2 regions of the Variovorax atrisoli genome follow, and region 2 is predicted to be linked to the other one. Evidence: predicted binding sites of a transcription regulator. Region 2 holds the regulator's gene; the other holds the start of a gene.
The links. The regulator NrdR, encoded in region 2, represses ribonucleotide reductase genes. The targets are predictions, from matches to a motif close to CACNANATNTNGTG.

Region 1 (10,533 bases), on a different contig from region 2:
GCGCGGCCCGCAGAACTACGAGATCGACCGCAAGGCGCTGGGCGTCTGATCTTCTTTCCGGAAGAGCGCCCGCAAGGGCGATAAAAAAGCCCGGCACCGTGAGGTGCCGGGCTTTTGCCTTCAAGGCCGCTGAGAGACTCAGGGCTTGCTGGCCGTGGGGAACGGCCATGCTGCCTGAGGATTCAGCGTCGTTTGCGCCGCAGGGGCAGGCGCTACGGCGGCAGCCTTGGCAGGGGCAGCGGCCTTGGGAGCCTTCTTCGCAGCAGGCTTCTTGGCAGCAGGCTTTTTCGCGGCTTTCTTGGCAGCAGCCTTTTTGGCAGGGGCCTTCTTGGCGGCAGCCTTCTTCGCAGGAGCCTTCTTGGCAGCGGCCTTTTTCGCCGGGGCCTTCTTGGCAGCAGCCTTCTTCGCAGGCGCCTTCTTCGCTACGGCCTTCTTGGCAGGAGCCTTCTTGGCAGCGGCCTTCTTCGCCGGTGCTGCCTTCTTCGCTGCTACCTTCTTTGCCGGAGCCTTCTTGGCAGCGACCTTCTTGGCCGGTGCCTTCTTGGCGGCTACCTTCTTGGCAGGAGCCTTCTTCGCGGCGACGGCCTTCTTGGCCGGGGCCTTCTTTGCAGCGGCTTTCTTAGCCGGAGCTTTCTTTGCAGTTGCCATTTCTATTTCTCCTTGATCAAGTTGAAAAATCAACCTATTGAAAGCACTCCACGCACCTCGGGTGCCGTGAAGCGATTCATGGTGTTGGAATCTCTGCTCCAGCACCATGAACACCTGAGCCCTCGTCCATGTCGCGCTCTTCGGCGCGATCGGTGGCAAGGGCAATTCTTGAATTCATTAATTCTTTTCGAAAGATTCAATCCCAGGAGAGCGCGCCACCCGACTGGTATTCGATCACGCGGGTTTCGAAGAAATTGCGCTCTTTCTTCAGGTCAATCATTTCGCTCATCCACGGGAACGGATTTTCCTCGTTCGGGAAGAGCGTTTCGAGGCCGATCTGCTGCGCGCGCCGATTGGCGATGTAGCGCAGGTAGCCCTTGAACATGGAGGCGTTCATGCCGAGCACGCCACGAGGCATGGTGTCTTCGGCGTATCTGTATTCGAGCTCGACGGCACGCAGGAACAGCGCCTTGATCTCCGCCTTGAATTCCGCCGTCCAGAGGCCGGGATTCTCGAGCTTGAGCTGGTTGATCAGGTCGATGCCGAAATTGCAGTGCATCGACTCGTCGCGCAGGATGTACTGGTACTGCTCGGCAGCGCCGGTCATCTTGTTCTGGCGACCCAGCGCGAGGATCTGCGTAAAGCCGACGTAGAAGAAGAGGCCTTCCATCAGGCAGGCGAACACGATGAGCGACTTGAGCAGCTTCTGGTCGGCCTCGGGCGTGCCGGTGTGGAAGTTGGGGTCGCTGATGGCGTCGATGAACGGGATCAGGAACTGGTCCTTCTCGCGGATCGACGGCACTTCGTTGTAGGCGTTGAAGATCTCGCTCTCGTCCAGGCCGAGCGATTCGACGATGTACTGGTACGCGTGCGTGTGGATCGCTTCCTCGAAGGCCTGGCGCAGAAGGAACTGGCGGCATTCGGGCGCCGTGATGTGGCGGTAGGTGCCCAGCACGATGTTGTTGGCGGCCAGCGAGTCGGCAGTCACGAAGAAGCCGAGGTTGCGCTTGACGATGCGCCGCTCGTCTTCGCTCAGGCCGTTCGGGTCTTTCCACAGCGCGATGTCGCGCGTCATGTTCACTTCCTGCGGCATCCAGTGGTTGGCGCAGGTGGCGAGGTACTTTTCCCACGCCCACTTGTACTTGAACGGCACCAGCTGGTTGACGTCGGTCTGGCCGTTGATGATGCGCTTGTCGGACGCCTTGACGCGCTGCGTGGATTGGGCGGCAACTGCGGGCGCTGCTGCTGCAGAAGCGGTGGTGGCAACCGGGCGCACCTGCGCGCCGTCATCGAGCGTGCTGAAGGTGCGCAGCGCGGGTTGCGCGATGGAAGACGAAGCCGGAGCGTCCACCGAACGGCCTGCGGGAGATCCGCCGGTCGATGCGTTGTGGTGCTGCAAACCTTGTTGCATATCCTTTGGTAAGGAGGGCTTGACTTCTTCGTCCCAGGTCAACATAGAAAAATCCAATGCTCAAATTATCGGAGCAACGATGTGAGTTGCAAAGTGCTCGTTCACATCGCACGCCATTTATGTGGTTGTTATGTTGCTCGCATGCATCGCGCGATGTCAGTCAATGCCTTCATTGAATGAACGTCGCGCGATCTCGCATGCGCCTCACTGACTTGTCGTCGCGAGCATCGACGTGCTTATTGGCACGCTTCGCAGGTCGGATCGTCCACGCCGCAGAACGCGATGTCGGTGGCGGGAATCGCGCTCATCTGCGCTTTTGCGGCTGCTGCAGCGGCTTCGAGCGCGCTCATGCCGGAAGACGATTCGTTGCCCGACGACACGGCGTTGAGACGGCCCGACTGCACCGTCGACTTCTCGGCGTGCGTCGCGCTCTGCGTGCGCAGGTAGTAGGTCGTCTTCAGGCCGCGCAGCCATGCGAGCTTGTAGGTGTCGTCGAGCTTCTTGCCCGATGCGCCGGCCATGTAGATGTTCAGCGACTGCGCCTGGTCGATCCACTTCTGGCGGCGCGCGGCGGCTTCCACCAGCCACGTGGTCTCGATCTCGAACGCGGTGGCGTAGAGCGCCTTCACATCCTGCGGCACGCGGTCGATGGGGCGCAGCGAGCCGTCGAAGTGCTTCAGGTCCATGACCATCACGTCGTCCCACAGGCCCAGGCGCTTGAGGTCGCGAACCAGGTAGTGGTTGATCACGGTGAACTCGCCCGACAGGTTCGACTTGACCGAGAGGTTGCCGAAGCAGGGCTCGATCGAGGCGTCCACGCCGATGATGTTCGAGATGGTCGCGGTCGGGGCGATGGCCACGCAGTTCGAGTTGCGCATGCCGTCGGCCTTGATCTTCGAGCGCAGCGCGTCCCAGTCGAGGGTGGCCGAGCGGTCGACCTCGACATAGCCGCCGCGTGCCTTCTCGAGCAGGTCCAGCGAGTCGATCGGCAGGATGCCCTTGTCCCACAGCGAGCCCTTGTAGCTCGAGTACTTGCCGCGCTCCTTGGCGAGCTCGGTCGAGGCCCAGTAGGCGTGGTAGCAGATGGCTTCCATCGACTCGTCGGCGAACTGCACGGCTTCCTGCGAGGCGTAGGGAATGCGCAGTTCGTACAGCGCGTCCTGGAAGCCCATCAGGCCCAGGCCGACCGGACGGTGGCGCAGGTTCGAGTCGCGCGCCTTCTTCACGGCGTAGTAGTTGATGTCGATCACGTTGTCGAGCATGCGCATCGCGGTCGACACGGTCTTCTTCAGCTTCTCCTGGTCGACCTTGCCGTCCTTCAGGTGCTGCAGCAGGTTCACGGAACCCAGGTTGCACACGGCGGTTTCGGTGTCGCTGGTGTTCAGCGTGATCTCGGTGCACAGGTTCGACGAGTGAACCACGCCGGCGTGCTGCTGCGGCGAACGCACGTTGCAGGCGTCCTTGAACGTGATCCAGGGGTGGCCGGTCTCGAACAGCATCGTGAGCATCTTGCGCCACAGGTCGGTCGCCTGGACGGTGCGGCTCGGCTTGATCTCGCCGCGGGCTGCCTTCTCTTCGTAGGCGACGTAGGCCTTCTCGAAGTCGGCGCCGAAGAGGTCGTGCAGGTCGGGCACGTTGGAGGGCGAGAACAGCGTCCAGGTGCCTTTTTCCATCACGCGGCGCATGAACAGGTCGGGGATCCAGTTGGCCGTGTTCATGTCGTGCGTGCGGCGGCGGTCGTCGCCGGTGTTCTTGCGCAGCTCCAGGAACTCCTCGATGTCGAGGTGCCAGGTTTCGAGGTACGTGCAGACGGCGCCCTTGCGCTTGCCGCCCTGGTTCACGGCCACGGCCGTGTCGTTCACCACCTTCAGGAAGGGCACCACGCCCTGCGATTCGCCGTTCGTGCCCTTGATGTGGCTGCCGAGCGCGCGCACGCGGGTCCAGTCGTTGCCCAGGCCGCCGGCGAACTTCGACAGCAGCGCGTTCTCCTTGATCGACTCGTAGATGCCGTCCAGGTCATCGGGCACGGTGGTCAGGTAGCAGCTCGACAGCTGCGAGCGCAGCGTGCCGGCGTTGAACAGGGTGGGCGTGCTCGACATGAAGTCGAACGACGACAGCACCTCGTAGAACTCGATGGCGCGCGCTTCGCGGTCGATCTCATTGAGCGACAGGCCCATGGCCACGCGCATGAAGAAAGCCTGCGGCAGCTCGATGCGGGTCTTGCGCACGTGCAGGAAGTAGCGGTCGTACAGGGTCTGCAGGCCGAGGTAGTCGAACTGGTTGTCGCGCTCGGGCTTCAGGGCCGCGCCCAGGCGGGGCAGGTCGTACTGCAGCAGCTTCTCGTCGAGCAGGTCGTTGTCCACGCCCTTCTTGATGAACTGCGGGAAGTAGTCGGCGTAGGCGGTTGCGCGTTCGGCGGGCAGCACTTCGCGGCCGATGATCTCCTTGAAGATCGTGTGCAGCAGCAGGCGCGCGGTGGCGAAGGTGTAGTCGGGGTCCTTCTCGATCAGCGTGCGGGCCGCCAGGATCGATGCCTTGTAGACCTCGTCGAGCGGCACGCCGTCGTACAGGTTGCGCATCGTCTCGGCGACGATCGGCGCGGCGGTGATGCTCTCGCCCAGGCCTTCGCAGGCCGATTCGATCAGGCTCTTGAGCTCGTTCACGTCGAGCGCGACCAGCTCGCCCTTGTCCAGCACGTGCAGCGCGGGCGTGGCCGGCGCGGTCTGCTCGCCCTGCTTGGAGCGTTCCTGCGTGCGGCGCTCGCGGTACAGCACGTAGGCGCGGGCGATCTCATGGTGGCCGCCGCGCATCAGGCCGAGCTCGACCTGGTCCTGCACGTCCTCGATGTGGAAGGTGCCGCCGCCCGGACGCGAACGCACCAGCGCGCGGATCACGCCCTGCGTGAGCGTGTCGACCGTCTCGCGCACGCTGGCCGAAGCCGCGCCCTGCGTGCCGTGAACGGCTAGGAAGGCCTTCATCATCGCGATGGCGATCTTGTTCGGCTCGAAGGGCACCACCGCGCCGTTGCGGCGGATGATCTGGTAGTGGGCCAGGTTCTGGCTGGTGGGGGAGCCGGCAGTGTCTCGCTGCGGCTGCGACGGCGTGGAGGGGATTGCACGCGGGGTCGATTGGGGATTCAGGGCTGTTTGCATTCGCTTCCTCTCGGTTGGCAATTCTTGTTGGATGGCGACGCCTGGCCCGGCGCCGCACCGGTGTACGGGACCGGACGGAAGACACTATATCTAGGGTGCAGGGGGCATACAACCCACTAGATGTAGCGTTTTCGAAAGGATACAAGGATTTCCGGTACTACTTCCGACATAGGACACCTGCGAAGATGCCCCATGAATACTGGCCTATGGTCCCGCAACCCGCATGCGCTGTGGCTTGCAGGCCGATTTGGGCTTGCAGGGCGCATGGTTGCTGCATTGCGCCCTTCGGATTTTCTCTTCGCTGCAGCGCGGTGGCGGTGCATCGCGAGGCGCCGCGCGATTGAAAAAAATTAGCGCCCGACGACCTGCTCAGGAAACATCTGTGGCTTCCAGCCGAGTTGTTCGCGCAGAAGGCGCCAGTCGAAACCGGCGCCCGGGTCATGCTTGCGGCCCGGCGCGATGTGCTCGTGGCCGGCGATGTACGCCATCGGAAAATGCTGCGCGATGGCGGCGCACAGGCTCGCGAGCGTCTCGTATTGCGGCTCCTCGAAATGCTGGCCTTCGAGGCCCTCGAGTTCGATGCCGATGGAGTCGTCATTGCAGTTGCCGCGGCCGCGCCACGTCGACACGCCCGCATGCCAGGCGCGGTCGTCGCAGCTCACGAACTGCCAGAGCTCGCCGTTGCGCCGCACGTAGAAGTGCGAGGAGACCTCCAGCCCGCGGATCGACTGGAAGTAGGGGTGTGCGTCCCAGTCGAGCCGGTTGGTGAAGAGCCGCTGCACCGCGTCGCCGCCGTACTCGCCGGGCGGCAGGCTGATCGAGTGCAGCACGATGAGGTCGATCTGCGCGCCCTGTGGCCTGGGCCCGAAATTGGGCGAGGGCAGCGCCTTCGCGAAGCGGTACCAGCCGGCCTGCCAGAGTGCGTCGCCGGACTCGGCCGCGCGCACTTTTTTTTCAGTCGTCGGCATGGCTGCTGCTCGCGCCGTCGTCGCCGTTGGGCGTGGTGATGCCCAGCCGCGCGATGCGATAGCGGATCTGGCGCAGGCTCATGCCCAACCGGGCGGCGGCGGCGGTGCGGTTGAAGCCGCTCTCGTGCAGCGCGCGCACGAGGATCTCGCGCTCCTGCTGGTCGAGGTAGGCCTGAAGGTCGGAGGGCAGCGGCGGAGGCGCGGGCCGGGTAGAGGCCGCCACCGGCGCGGCGGGCGCCGGGGCCGGAGCGGCCGCCGCGTCGCCGCCCAGGGGTGACAGCGGCGCGGGCGCGGAAGATGCCGCCGCTTCGGCCGCGGCCGTGAAGCCGCCCATCAGGTCGAGGTGCAGTTCGTCGCCGTCGTTCAGCGCGACCGCGCGGTGCAGCAGGTTCTCGAGCTCGCGCACGTTGCCGTTCAGCGGATGCTGTGCGAGGCGGCGCAGCAGATCGTCGGACAAGTGAGGCACCGGCAGCCCGCCGTCCTGCGCGATGCGCGAGAGCAGCGCGTTGCACAGCGCGGGCAGGTCCTCGCGGCGGTCGCGCAGCGCGGGCACCGCGATCTCGATCACGTTGAGGCGGTAGAAAAGGTCTTGCCGGAAGCGGCCGGCCTGCACTTCGGCGTGCAGGTCTTTATGAGTGGCGCTCACGATGCGCACGTCGACGGCATCTTCCTGCGTCGAGCCGATCGAGCGCACGCTGCGCTCCTGGATCGCGCGCAGCAGCTTCGACTGCATGGCCAGCGGCAGGTCGCCGATCTCGTCGAGGAACAGCGTGCCGCCGCGCGCTGCCTGGAAGTAGCCGTCGCGGTCCTGCGACGAGCCGGTGTACGAGCCCTTCTTCGCACCGAAGAACTCGGCCTCGAGCAGGTTCTCGGGAATCGCGCCGCAGTTCACCGCGACGAAGGGGCCTTCGCTGCGCTGGCTGCAGGCATGCACCGCGCGCGCAACCAGTTCCTTGCCGGTGCCCGACTCGCCGCGCACCAGCACCGGCGCCATGCCGCGCGCCACCTTGGCGATGCGCGACTTGACCAGCCGCATCGGCTCCGATTCGCCCACGAGGCGGTCGAGCGCGGCGATGCCGGTGCCGGAGGTGACCGGTGCCGCCTCGCCAGCCGCATTGCCGGCACTGGAGGGCGCCGCCTGTGCGGGCTTGGCCACCGGCTGCGGTGCCGTCCGCGCCTGCACGGCGGAGGCCACGACCGCGCGGAACTGCTTGAGGTCGACCGGCTTCGTGAGGTAGTCGAAGGCGCCGGCCTTCAGCGCCTCGACCGCGTTCTCGGCCGAGCCGTAGGCGGTCATCACCACGCAGCGCTCGCTGCGCTGGTCCTTCTGGATGCGGTGGATGATCTCCATGCCTTGCCCATCGGGCAGCCGCATGTCGGTGATCACCGCGTCGAAGCGCCCGGCCTCCAGGTGCTGCCAGGCTTCCGAGACGCTGCCTGCCGCCTCCACGCGATAGCCCTCGCGCAGCAGCGTCAGTTCGTACAGCGTGCGCAGGTCCGGCTCGTCGTCGATGACCAGGATCTGCGCCGGCCGCTGGGTGGAAGAAGAGGGGGAGTTGCTCACGGGCGCTATTGTGTCAGCCGGTTTTCGCTGGGGGCAAAGCTGACGAAGAATTCGTTGCCCTCGGGCCCGCCCGGCACCAGCGCGCGGCGCTCGTAGCCGATGGTGGCGCCGTGCCGCCGGCACAGTTCGCGGCACAGGAAGAGACCCAGCCCGCTGGAGCGGCTTTCCGAAGAGAAGAAAGGCTCGAACAGGTGCCGCTGCACCGCGGGCTCGAGCGGCGCGCCGTCGCTCCATACCATCAGGCTCGGCCTGGCGACGCCGCCTCGCTGCATCGCGGTCAGCACCTGGATCGCGCCTTCACGCGTGCTGGCGTAGCGCGATGCGTTGTCCAGCAGGTTCACGATCAGGCGGCGCAGGTGCTCGGCGTCGAAGCGCACCTCGCTCGCGGGCGCATCGAGCGACACCAGCACGCCCTTGCGCTGCGTCTGGCGCACCCATTCCTCGGCCAGCACCTGCACGGCCGGGTCGAGCACCAGCTGCTCGCCCAGCGAGAGCACGCGCTGCTGGCGCGCGCGGGAGACGTCGAGCACGTCGTCCACGATGCGCGCGAGGCGCTGCGCGTTGTGCTGCACCATGCTCGTGAGCTTGCGGTGTGCGGGGTCGGTCAGGTCTTCGTTGAGCAGCGCGCTGGCCTGCGTGATGGCGGCCAGCGGATTGCGGATCTCGTGCGCCACGGCCGCCGACATGCGGCCCATCGCCGCCAGCTTCTCGGTACGGATGCGGGCCTCGAGTTCGCGCAGGTCCTGCAGGAACATCACGCACAGGCTGTCGGCGCGCTTCTCGCTGGCGGGCGTGAGCCGCGTGCGCACGCGCACCTCGCGCGCTGCGCCTCGCGCCTGCGCCACCGGAATCTCCTCGGCCTGCGGCGCCCGCCGCGCGAAGGTCTGGCGCGCCAGCGCGGCCAGCGCGTGCCAGGCGGGCTGGGCATGCAGCGGGAAGGGCAGCGTCAGCTTGGCCAGGCCCTGGCCAAGGATCGCGTCGGCCGCGGGATTCGCCGCGTGCACCAGGCCCTCGGCGTCGATCACCAGCACGCCTTCGCTCAGCGTCTCGATCACGAGGTCGTTGACCTGCGCCTGCATCCGCGCGCTGCTGCGATTGCGCTGCGCCACCGCTTCCTCGCGCGCCAGCCGGCGGGCCATCTCGTGGGCAAGCAGCGCCACCACGAAGAAGCCCGTGCCGGTGAGCGCCGCCTGCACGAATCGCGACGACGAATCGCCCGGCTGCTGCAGCCAGTGCCAGCCCGCGTCGCCCAGCAGAAGCAGCGTGACGGAGGCGGTGGTTCCGAGGCTCACGATCATGGTGCCCAGCACCGCGCTCATCAGCACCGGCAGCGCGAACAGCGGCGTGTAGTTGACGTTGCCGCCCTGCAGCACCTGCAAGGCGGTGAAGGCCGCCAGGTCGATGCCGATGGTCAGCAGCCACAGTGGCGTGAAGCCGCGGATCGGCGGCTGGAAGGCGGTGTAGCGCATGCCCAGCCAGGCCGCGACGAGGTAGATCGCCGAGATCGCGATGGCCGCTGCCTGCATGTTCTGCCCGATCGCGAAGGACACGGCCTGCAGCAGCACCAGCACCAGGGCGACGAAGCAGCGCGCTCCCATGAAGCCGCGCCAGAGGCGGCCCAGTGCCGAACTCTCGGCCGGGCCCTGGTCGAGCACGTCCCAGTCGGTGACCGGCTCGCCGCGCGACCAGAGGGGCGTGCTCATTGCCGGGTGGCGGCCTCGCGGTGCGCGGTGCTGCAGTAGAGCGCGCCGCCGGGACCGGCGATGGCTTCGGGGGCCGGCAGGTGCAGGCCGCAATGGGCACAGCGCACCATCGCCTGCGGCGGTCCGGACGGCGCGGGCGTGCGTTGCGCCTTGGCCGCTCGCTCGCGCATGGCGTCCTGCATTTCTTCGCGCCGGTTCTTGCGCCAGAGCCAGATCGCGACCCAGAGCACCGCGAGGACGAGGAGGTATTTCATTTCAGACGGGAGGGCGCGCGAGAACCACTTCGAGCACGAAGCGCGAACCGACGTAGGCCAGCAGTAGCAGCGCCGAGCCGGCATAGAGCACGCGCCGCGCGGTGCGCCCGCGCCAGCCGAAGCGGGCCCGGCCGATCAGCAGGATCGCGAAGCTGATCCAGGCGAGCACCGAGAAGATGGTCTTGTGGTCCCACTTCCAGGCGCGGCCAGCCAGCCCGTAAAGCTGCTCGCTGAAGAGCAGGCCGGCCAGCAGCGTAGCCGAGAGCAGCACGAAGCCGGCGGTGACGAAGCGGAAGGTGAGCCGCTCGAGCGTGAGCAGCGGCACGCCGCCCTGCGGCTCTACGGCCGCGGCCAGGCGGATCTGCTTTTCGGCGCGGGTGATCAGCCAGGCATGTACCACGGCGGCGCCGAACAGGCCGTAGGAGGCGATGCCCAGCGCCAGGTGCAGCGGCAGCCACGGCGATGCCGTGACATGCAGCGGCGTGCCGGGAAACAGGATGGCCAGCAGCACGGCAGCCGCGCCCAGCCAGGCGAGTGCGCGCCGCACCTTCAGCTGGGGATACATGCGGCTTTCGACGGCGTAGACGGTCAGCACCAGCCACGCCGTGACCGACAGCGCCGGCGCGAAACCGAAGCGCGGCTCGCTGCCGACGAGACCATGGGCGAGAGCGGCGGCATGCAGCAGCCATGCGATCCCGAGCGTCCATTGGGTCGACTGGCGGCTGAATCTGGCGCCGGCGGCGGCGACAAAACCGTAGGCAACCGCGGTGGCGATGCCCAGAGCCACGCCGAGCGGGGAGGGGATCGCTAAAATCATCGGCCGGAGTTTAGCG
Region 2 (10,533 bases):
TGCCCGACTCAACGCGCTACGAGCCGCGTGCACCCTATGCCGACAACTTCGGCAGGACGAAGCGTCCGACGCTCGCCGACTTGAGCTTTCACTACTGGGCCACCGACTTGCAGCCGGGGGTGCCCAACAACCTGAGGAAGATCATTGCCGAGCCCGGCGACGCGACAGTCGGAAGCGCCAAGCTTCCCGAGTACTGGAATCCCAAGAACGACCCGGCCACCTGGCAGCACCTGACGACTCACTTCATCGGGTTCGGTGCCGCGGGCACGTGGTGGTCGTCGCCGAAAATCTCTGCAACTGCATCGCAGCCCAGCTACAGCGGAGACTATGCCCGCCTGGTCGACGGCTCGATCCGATGGCTGAACCCGTTCGAGGGTAACGAACGCATGGACCTCTGGCATGCCGCCCTCAACAGCCGCGGCACGTTCACGCCGGTCTCCAATGCCCAAGCCTTGAGCGGTGCCTTCAAATCGATCCTCGGACAGGTTCTTGTCAACACCAGCACACCGCTGACGTCGATCTCGGCAAACGCTTCCCGGGTCTCGACCAACACTTCCGTCTATCGGGCCGGCTACGACACGGCCGACTGGTCCGGCAGCCTCAGCGCCACGAAGTTCGGCGCCGACGGCAAGCTCTCTGCCAAAGCCGACTGGTCGGCGCGTGATCTGCTCGATACCCGCATGGCAGGCGCTGGCGCACACGACCGGGATCGCAATGTGCTCAGCTTCTCAGGCACCACGCCTGCGTCGGGTGGGCGTGCGGCGACGACCGGCGTGGGCGTGCCGTTCAGGTGGGCCGCCTTGAGCGACGTGCAGAGAGCCGCGCTCAAGGCCAGCGCCGACACCGGTCCCGAAAGCACCGCCCTGGGCCGGGCCGTGCTCGACTTCCTGCGCGGGGACCGCAGCAACGAGGGCGCCGGTCGCCAGTTCCGCAAACGCGGCCACGTGCTCGGCGATATCGTGGGCTCCAGCGTCTGGTATTCGGGACAACCGAAAAGCGGCTTCACAGGTAACGCCTATGCCGCGTTCGCAGCAGTCCCTCGCGCGCCGATGGTCTATGTCGGCGCCAACGACGGCATGCTGCACGCCTTCAACGCAAGCACTGGCAAGGAGACGTTCGCCTACGTGCCCGAGGGCCTCTACGGCACGGCGGCGGCGCCGAATCTCAAGCGGCTCAGCGAAGGCGGCTACACCCACCGGTACTACGTCGACGGGAGTGCCTTCGTCGCCGACATCTACATGGGGGCGGCATCCTCGGCCAGGACGACCGACGCGCAGAAGGCGGCCCACTGGAAGTCGCTGCTCGTGGGCACCCTGGGCGCGGGTGGCAAGGGGTACTTCGTACTCGACGTCACGCGGCCGGAAAGCATCGACGAAGGCAATGCCGCCGCCGTGGCGCTGATCGACACGACCGCGCTTGCGGACGATGACCTGGGCCATCAGTTCCAGCAGCCTGCGATCGACGCCTTCTCGGGGCGGGCGCTGCAGGTCGCACAGTTGAGCAACGACCGAAAGGCCCTGATCCTGGGCAACGGCTACAACAGCAGGAGCGAGAAGGCGGTGCTGTGGATCCAGTATCTCGATGGGGACAAGGAGATCCTCAAGATTCCCGCGCCGACCACGCAGGCGAAAGACACGGGCAACGGCCTGTCCGCGCCACGTCCGGTGGACCATGACGGCGACGGCAAGGTCGACCTTGTCTACGCCGGCGACCTGCTCGGCAATCTCTGGAAGTTCGATCTCAGCAGCACCGACAGTCGCCGGTGGAAGGCCACCATGGGGCCCTTCGACAGGCGCCGCGCGGCCGGATCGGAATCCGCCTCCGGCCTCGACGACAAGCCGTTGTTTGCAGCAGGAGCCAGCCAGCCGATCACGGCGGCGCCTGTTGTGGTCGGGCATCCCCACGGCGGCTACATGGTGGTGTTCGGCACCGGACGACTTTTCGCCTCGGGTGATGAAGGCTCGACTGCGGACCAGTACCTGTATGGCATCCGGGACCTGGCCAACGGAAGCTCGGGCACTGCGGCCTTCACCGATCTCGTGGCGCAGACCATCGGCGACGCTTCCGTCACTGAGGGCGACGCCGAACTGCGCACCGTCTCCCGCAATGGCGTGAGCTTCGGCGGTTCGCGGGCCCGACGTGGCTGGCATCTGAAGCTGCCGGTGGCCGGCGAGCGCATCGTCTATCCAGGTGACGTCCTGGGCAGCGGCGTGGGTCTGTTCTCGACAACCATCCCTGGTTCGAGCAGCAATTCGGTCGACTGCGCCGCCGGCACGGGCGACGACGGGTGGTCGCTGCTGATCGACTTCTTCAGCGGCTCCGCACCGGCAGGCATTTCGTACACCACATCCGGTGCGGTGGGCGCCTACGCGGGCTTCAGGAACCGGTCCGGCAGGGACGACCTGGTCCTGCAGCCGCAGAACCGGCAGAAGGGCCAGGACGTGATCTGCAATGCCGCTGGCGACTGCAAGTCACCCATCCGGCCGGACATCGTGCGCCGATTCGGCTGGCGCAGTCTGATTTCGAGCGACTGAAACGGAAACCATGGACAGGAATCCCAGAGCACAAGCCCGCCCGTGGGCTCGTTCGTGCGGCTTCACGCTGATCGAACTCATGATCGTGACGGTGGTTATCGGAATCCTCGCTGCCATTGCCTACCCGAGCTACACCCGCTATGTGCTGCGGGCCAAGCGCGCGGACGCAAAGCAGCAACTGCTGCAGGCGGCGCAATGGAACGAGCGCTACCTGACAGCCAACGGCAAATATCCGCTCGGCAGCGTCGGATTGCCCTCCGGGCTGAAGCAGTCACCTTCGTCCGGGTCGGCCAGCTACAACATAGGCTATGTATCTCGCAGCGAAACCAGCTATACCCTGCAGGCCGTACCTCAAGGCGCGTCAACCGCAGACGAGTGCGGAACGCTGACGGTGAACCATCGAGGCGTCAAACTGGCCGCAGGGCGGACAAGCAGCGCGGATTCATTGGTTCAGCTCTGCTGGACCCGCTGAATTCGGGCGGAGAGAGGAGGTTGGGGCGCGCGGCGCGGCTCAGATATCGCGCAGCAACTGCCTGAACTCGTCCACGTCCTCGAAGCTGCGGTACACCGAGGCGAAGCGCACGTAGGCGACCTTGTCGAGCTTCTTGAGTTCGCGCATGACGAGCTCGCCGACCTTGGTCGAATCGATCTCGCGCAGGCCGCTGGCCAGCAGCTTCTGCTCGATGCGCAGCAGCGCGTTGTCGATCTGCTCGATGCTCACGGGGCGTTTGCGCAGCGCCAGCATCATGGAGGCGCGCACCTTGGTCGAATCGAAGTCGGCGCGGCTGCCGTCCTTCTTTACGACCACGGGAAAGTTGACATCGGGCCGTTCGTAGGTGGTGAACCGCTTGTCGCAGGCGCTGCACTGGCGGCGCCTGCGGACGAAGTCGGCGTCTTCTGAAACGCGGGTCTCCACAACCTGCGTTTCAAGATGGCCGCAAAAGGGGCATTTCATGCGGCCAGGTCTTCCTGCTTCTCTCTACGAGCCGACAACAGATCAGCGGTAGACAGGGAAGCGGCTCGTCAGGGCATGAACCTTGGCGCGCACCGCTTCGATGTTCGCCGCGTCGCGCGGGTTCTCGAGCACGTCGGCAACCAGGTTCGCCGTGATGCGGGCCTCTTCGTCCTTGAAGCCGCGGGTGGTCAATGCGGGGGTACCGATGCGCACGCCGCTGGTGACCATCGGCTTTTCCGGGTCGTTGGGGATCGCGTTCTTGTTGATCGTCATGTGGGCGCTGCCCAGCACGGCTTCGGCTTCCTTGCCGGTGATGCCCTTGGAGCGCAGGTCGACCAGCATCACGTGGCTTTCGGTGCGTCCGCTCACGATGCGCAGGCCGCGCTGGGTGAGGGTCTCGGCCACGATCTGGGCGTTCTTGACCACCTGTTGCTGGTAGGCCTTGAACTCGGGCGACATGGCTTCCTTGAACGCCACGGCCTTGGCGGCGATCACGTGCATCAGCGGGCCGCCTTGCAGGCCCGGGAAGATCGCGCTGTTGATCGCCTTCTCGTGCTGCGACTTCATCAGGATGATGCCGCCGCGCGGGCCGCGCAGGCTCTTGTGGGTGGTGGAGGTGACCACGTCTGCGTGCGGCACCGGGTTGGGGTAGACGCCCGCAGCCACGAGGCCGGCGTAGTGGGCGATGTCGACCATGAAGATCGCGCCGACGTCCTTGGCCACCTTGGCGAAGCGCTCGAAGTCGATGCGCAGCGAGTAGGCCGAGGCACCCGCGATGATCAGCTTGGGCATGTGCTCATGCGCCTTGCGCTCCATCGCGTCGTAGTCGATTTCTTCCTTCTCGTTCAGGCCGTAGCTCACCACGTTGAACCACTTGCCGCTCATGTTCAGCGGCATGCCGTGGGTCAGGTGGCCGCCTTCGGCCAGGCTCATGCCCATGATGGTGTCGCCGGGCTTCAGGAAAGCCAGCATCACGGCTTCGTTGGCCGAGGCGCCGCAGTGCGGCTGCACGTTGGCCGCGTCGGCGCCGAAGATCTGCTTGATGCGGTCGATGGCCAGCTGTTCGGCCACGTCGACGTGTTCGCAGCCGCCGTAGTAGCGCTTGCCCGGATAGCCTTCGGCGTACTTGTTGGTGAGCTGCGAGCCCTGGGCGGCCATGACGGCCGGGGAGGCGTAGTTCTCGCTGGCGATCAGCTCGATGTGGTGTTCCTGGCGTGCGTTCTCGGCTTGAATCGCGGCCCAGATTTCGGGGTCGGTCTGTTCGACCAGGATATTGCGTTGGTACATGGCAGTCCTTTGAAGACGAGGTCCTTGTTCTTCAACCAAACAAGGGCTGCCCAGGCGAACGGCTGAACACCTGTGTGACCAGGCGGTACGCTTCCCAGTGGTATTCCACGTCAGCGCGTGGCACCTTGACGGGTGCTGCGCCTATCGCCAGTCGCGTACCGCTCGAGTGTAGCTCAGCAGGCCGCACCCGCGCTGCCGAAACTCCTTCAGGAAACGGAAGACAGCAGGGCCACCTTGGCGGGTTCGCCGCCTTCCTCGCGCTTCGCGGGAGGCGCGACCACCGGGATCGGCTGCGGCCGCACGGTCGGCGGCGTGACGGTGGACGGCGCGCGGCCGTTGGCGACCTGCAGCAGGCGCTCGTGCTCCGCCATCACCTTGGCGGCGTAGCCGCCGTCGTCCTCGAGGTTGGCTGCTCCCACGTAGTAGCGCAGTCCGCCTTCGAGCGAGCCGGCGCGGGCGATGCATTCCTGCAGCACCTTGACGCCGACGCGCATGTTGGTGACCGGGTCGAAGGCGGTGAGCGTGCCGCCCGCGCTTTCGTACTTGTCGCCGTGAACGCGGGTCATGACCTGCATCAGTCCCTGGGCACCGACCTGGCTCTGGGCGAAGGGGTTGAAGCTGGATTCGACGGCCATGATCGCGAGGATCAGGGTCGGATCGATCTTGGTGCGCTTGCCGATGCCGTAGGCCTCGGCTACCAGCACGCTCAGCGGCTCGGCGGCCACGCGGTACTTCTTGCTCAGCCAGTAGGCCACGGCCGCCTGCTGCTTGGGCAGGTCGGCGGGGCTTGCAGCCGTGGTGCGCTCGATGGCCGTGGGCTCGAGGTCCGTGGCTTCGGGCGCGGGCTTGCGCGACTGCAGCCAGCCCATCAGTTCCTCTTCGCCGGTCTTGCGCAGGTCGGGCCGCGCCACCAGGGCGAGGGCCGCGAACACGATGGCCAGGCCGACCAGCGCGAACCCGTTGTGCGTGATTTCAAAAAAGCCGTCTGCCACGTCGGACAAGAAAGTCCGTAGCCCGCGGGCCGTGACATCAAACGCCTTATTCATCGCTCTTCCTTTCTGTGCGGCACCCGGTTCGCAACGCCATGGAAGGCGAGGGATGAAGGCAGCGGCGCTTGGATTGGTACGAATCAGGCTCCGCGCATGGAGTGAAGGGGTTGGTTGGGTGCGTGGTGACCTGATCAAGCCGGGGAACCCGGCAGCGGTTTCAGGTGGCCCCTCTGCGTCGGGCAGTCAGGGCAGCGCGGATTCTAGCGTGGCTAAATACCCGGTCAAGCATAAGCATTTGTTTTCTTATGCTAATAATTGTTTAAAAAGTTGGCCGCCACAGAGGCGTTTCGGCTTAGGGGAAATCCCTTTGTAAAACACGTTTGCAATCGGAGGGAGCCACGCCTAATCTGAACGGGCCTGGATTTTCAGGCGTTCTTCCGAGGCCCGGGAAACCCGAGGTGCAAGTCCGAGGGTTCGGCGGTCGAGGAGCCACGGTGGCAATCTCTTGCTGCCAGCACGGTGGGAACCATCGACTTCCCGTCGCGCGAATCGATGGCATGGGTTTTGGGCCCGCCATCAAGCCCGGTGAGAAGACGCTCGTCGACTCACCGGGCTTTCTTCATTCTGGAAACTCCGCGATGGACTGTCTGCGGTATTTCTCCCGCAGATGCGCGTGCGTCCTTTCTGCGTACGCAGCGCCGGCGCATGTTTGCGGCACACTCCAGCGATGGACGTAGCTTCGATCAAACAGAACAAATGGGTGCGGCGTGGGATCGTCGCTTTGCTTGCGCTCCTGGCCTTCTGGGTCATCGCATGGCTGGCGGTGCCGCCGATCGCCAAGAGCCAGCTCCAGAAGATCGCAAGCGAGAAACTCGGCAGGCAGGTCACCGTCGGCAAGATCGACTTCAAGCCCTGGACTCTCGAGCTCACGCTGAACGACCTGCGCATCGCCACCGCCGACGGCAGCAAGCCGCAGGTGGCCGTCAACCGCATCTACGCCGACGCCGAGCTGCAGTCGATCTTCCGCCTCGCACCGGTGATCGACGCCGTCACCATCGACGGCCCGGCCATCCTGCTCACGCACCTGGCCGACGGCAAATATGACATCGACGACATCCTGGCCAAGCTCTCGGCCGGCCCGCCGCCCGATCCGAACGCCAAGCCCGCGCGCTTCGCCATCTACAACATCGCCATCAATGGCGGCTCGGTCGACTTCGACGACCAGACCGTCAAGCGCAAGCACGAGCTGCGCGACTTCGTGCTGAAGGTGCCTTTCCTGAGCAACCTCGATTCCAAGCGCGACGTCAACACCGAACCCAAGCTCGCGTTCGCGCTCAACGGCAGCAAGTTCGACTCGGCCGCCTTCACCACGCCTTTCGCCGACAGCCGCAAGACCGACGCCCACGTGCAGTTCAAGGGGCTCGATCTGGTGCCTTACCTCGGCTACATCCCCGGTGGGCTGCCGGTGAAGCTGCAGGCGGGCAGCCTTGATGCGGATCTGAAGATCGCCTTCGAGCAGGCGGCCACCACCGGCCTGAAGATCACCGGCACCGTGGAGGCCCACGCCACCAAGGTGGCCGACGCGCGAGGCCGCGACCTGCTGGCCTTCGACTCGCTCAAGCTGGGGCTGGCCGATGTTCGGCCGCTGGAGTCGGCGTTCCACCTCAGCGAGGTCGCGCTGGCCAATCCGCAGCTGGCGGTGGCGCGCGACGCGGCCGGCAAGCTCAACCTGCTGGCCACCGACCCGGCCACCGGCGCGGCGGAAAAGGTCGCTGCGCCGCCCGCAGCGGCGGCGAGCGCACCGGCCGCGGCAGGCCAGCCAGCGCAGAAGCCGGCGCTCAAGGTGCAGGTCGACAAGGTCGCGCTGAGCGGTGGCCGCATCGGCTGGCGCGACGAGACCGTCAATCCGGCCGCCGCCGTGGACCTCACCGGCCTCGGAATCGACGTGTCGGGCGTCACCTGGCCGATGGAGAAGCCCGCCGAGTTCAGCGGCAGCACCGCCATCGCAGGCGCTTCGCTCAAGTTCAAGGGCAGCGCCACCGACAAGGTGGCCGACGTGCAAACCGAGGTCGAGGCATTGCCGCTCTCGCTGGCGGCGCCCTACCTGGCGCAGAGCCTCGAACCCACGCTCGACGGCAAGCTCAGCGGCCAGATCGACATCGCATGGGCCCAGCCCGACCTGAAGTTCAAGGCGCGCCGCGTCGCCGCCGACGGCCTGGCGCTGACCCAGGGCAAGACCGCGCTGGCGAGCGTCGGTCGCTTCGAGCTCGTCGATGCCGAGGCCGACATGACGAAGCACACGCTGAACGTGGCTTCGTTCACCGCGACCAATCCCAAGATCCGCGTCGAGCGCGACAGCGAGAAGCGCTGGATGTTCGAACGCTGGCTCAAGACACCGGCCGGCAGCGGTGCCACGAAGGAAGCGGAGGCGAAGGTCGCCGCGCCCAAGCCCGCGGCCGCCGAGACGCCCCAGCCCGGCGCCAACACCAAGCCGTGGGCGCTGACCATCGGCACGCTGGCGGTCGACAACGGCGCGCTCTCTTATTCAGACAAGGCCGGCGCCGCCCCGGTGACGGTGGAAGTCACGGCCTTCAAGCTGCACGCCCAGAAGCTGGCGCCCGAAACCAGCGCGACCTCGCCGCTGGAGGTGTCGGGCCGCATCGGCTCCGGGCGCTCCGACCCGGGCCGCTTCGACTACAAGGGCAACATCGTGCTCAAGCCGCTGGCGGCCGAGGGCAGGGTCGAGATCGCGTCGTTCCCGGCGCACGCCTTCAAGGCCTACTACGCCGACGCGCTCAATATCGACATCCGCCGTGCCTTCGCGAGCTATCGCGGCACGGTGCGCTATGCGACCTCGCCCGCAGGCATGAGCGTGAAGCTGGCCGGCGACACCGCGCTCGACGACTTCCGCGCCAACAGCGTCTCGCTGACCCAGTCGCCCGGCTTCGACCGCAACAACAACCAGCTGCTGAGCTGGAAGACGCTGAGCCTGCGCGGACTGCAGGTCAGCATGGCGCCCAATACGCCACCGAACGTGGACGTGCGCGAGACCACGCTGACCGACTTCTTCGCCCGCGTGATCGTCGACCCGACCGGCCGCCTGAATCTGCTGAGCCTGACGAAGAAGGGCGAAGCGGAAGCCGCTGCCGCAGCGGCGGCCGCTGGAGAGGCCAACACGCGCAAGGGCCCGGGTGGGACGACCACCACGACGACGGCCAAGGCATCGGCGCCGAAGGCTTCCGCCGGCAGGCCGATGTCGGCCGAGGAAATGGTCGGCGCAGGGCCGGAACCCGCGAAGCCGGTGGCGGCCGCGACCGCCGCCGCCCCGGCGGCCCCGGCCGATGCGGGGCTGGCGCCGGTCATCAACTTCGGCCCGATGAGCCTGGTCAACGGCAAGATCGATTTCACCGACCTGTTCGTCAAGCCCAATTACTCGGCCGACCTGAGCGAGCTGACCGGCAAGCTCAGTTCCTTCTCGTCCAACCCGCCCAAGGGCGAGAGCGGCCGGCCTGCGCTGGCCGACCTCGAGCTGCGCGGCAAGGCGCAGCAGACCGCCGCGCTGGAGATCACGGGCAAGCTCAACCCGCTGGCCAAGCCGCTCGAACTCGACATCACCGCCAAGATGCGCGACCTCGACCTGGCGCCGCTGTCGCCGTACTCGGTGCGCTATGCCGGCCACGGCATCGAGCGCGGCAAGATGAGCATGGACGTCAACTACAAGGTCGCGCCCGACGGCCAGCTCACCGCCACCAACAAGCTGGTGCTCAACCAGCTGCAGTTCGGCGACGAGGTGGCCGGCTCCACCAACAGCCTGCCGGTGAAGCTGGCTGTTGCGCTGCTGGCTGACCGCAACGGCGTGATCGACGTCGACCTGCCGCTCAGCGGATCGCTCAACGACCCGCAGTTCAGCATCGGCCCGCTGATCTGGAAGGCGGTGGTCAACCTGGTCGTCAAGGCGGTGACCGCACCGTTCAGCCTGCTCACGGGCGGCCTGGGCGGCGGCAGCGGCGAATCGAGCGCCATCACTTTCGAGGCGGGCAGCTCCGAACTCAGCGCTTCCGCCAAGGAAAGCCTCGACAAGGTCGCCAAGGCGCTGACCGACCGGCCCACGCTGCAGATGACGGTGGTCGGCACTTCCAGCCTCGAGAAGGAACGCGACGCCTACCAGCGCCAGCGCGTGCGCCAGCTGGCCTATGCCGAGAAGCGCCGCGTCGCGGTGCGCGGCGGCCAGACTGGCACCGACGTGCCGCCCGTGACCGACGCCGAATATCCCGAGCTGCTGACTGCCGTCTACAAGCGCGCCGACATCACCAAGCCGCGCAACATCGTCGGCCTGGCCAAGGATCTGCCGCTGCAGGACATGGAAAAGCTGCTCTTCGCCAGCGTGCCCGTCGACGAGGAGTCGATGCGCCAGCTCGCGGTGGAGCGCGGTGCGGCGGTGCGCGACTACCTGCTGGCCAAGAACGTGCCGAGCGAACGGCTCTTCCTGGGCGCGGTGCGTACCAGTGCGAGCGGCAGCGACTGGAAGCCCGGCGCCGAGCTGAGCCTCACCATGAAGTGAGCCAGGGGAGGGTGCGAGGAGGGCGACGCGCGGTTGGTCGGCGCTTCGTCGCACTCGCCCGGACTTGCCCGCCCCTTGGTTTTTCGCCTGGGCTTGCTATATATGTAGTCCGTCAGCCCCCGGCCCACGGCACCGCGCAGTGCCGCCGTTTCATGGCGGAATTCAGCGAGCGGCCCCAAGTGGGTCAAAATGTCGATCTGCGCCGGC

Region 1: a site for NrdR is predicted at 5,294-5,307, ahead of FHY06_RS09685 (ribonucleoside-diphosphate reductase subunit alpha). Genes of this name have one in related genera too.

What each region holds. Positions count from the first base shown of each region.
Region 1 is NZ_JACIBG010000002.1:595,269-605,801, reverse strand. It holds gene FHY06_RS09700 (carbohydrate kinase family protein) at 1-49, shown strand, start outside; gene FHY06_RS09695 (histone H1-like DNA-binding protein) at 139-648, opposite strand; gene FHY06_RS09690 (ribonucleotide-diphosphate reductase subunit beta) at 845-2,104, opposite strand; gene FHY06_RS09685 (ribonucleoside-diphosphate reductase subunit alpha) at 2,296-5,211, opposite strand; gene ampD (1,6-anhydro-N-acetylmuramyl-L-alanine amidase AmpD) at 5,562-6,179, opposite strand; gene FHY06_RS09675 (sigma-54-dependent transcriptional regulator) at 6,166-7,743, opposite strand; gene FHY06_RS09670 (two-component system sensor histidine kinase NtrB) at 7,749-9,446, opposite strand; gene FHY06_RS09665 (PP0621 family protein) at 9,443-9,700, opposite strand; gene FHY06_RS09660 (cytochrome C assembly family protein) at 9,702-10,517, opposite strand.
Region 2 is NZ_JACIBG010000001.1:1,143,237-1,153,769, reverse strand. It holds gene FHY06_RS05470 (PilC/PilY family type IV pilus protein) at 1-2,534, shown strand, start outside; gene FHY06_RS05465 (type IV pilin protein) at 2,545-3,006, shown strand; gene nrdR (transcriptional regulator NrdR) at 3,046-3,489, opposite strand; gene glyA (serine hydroxymethyltransferase) at 3,532-4,776, opposite strand; ZMP/ZTP riboswitch at 4,818-4,941, opposite strand; gene FHY06_RS05450 (lytic transglycosylase domain-containing protein) at 4,983-5,822, opposite strand; gene FHY06_RS05445 (DUF748 domain-containing protein) at 6,493-10,326, shown strand.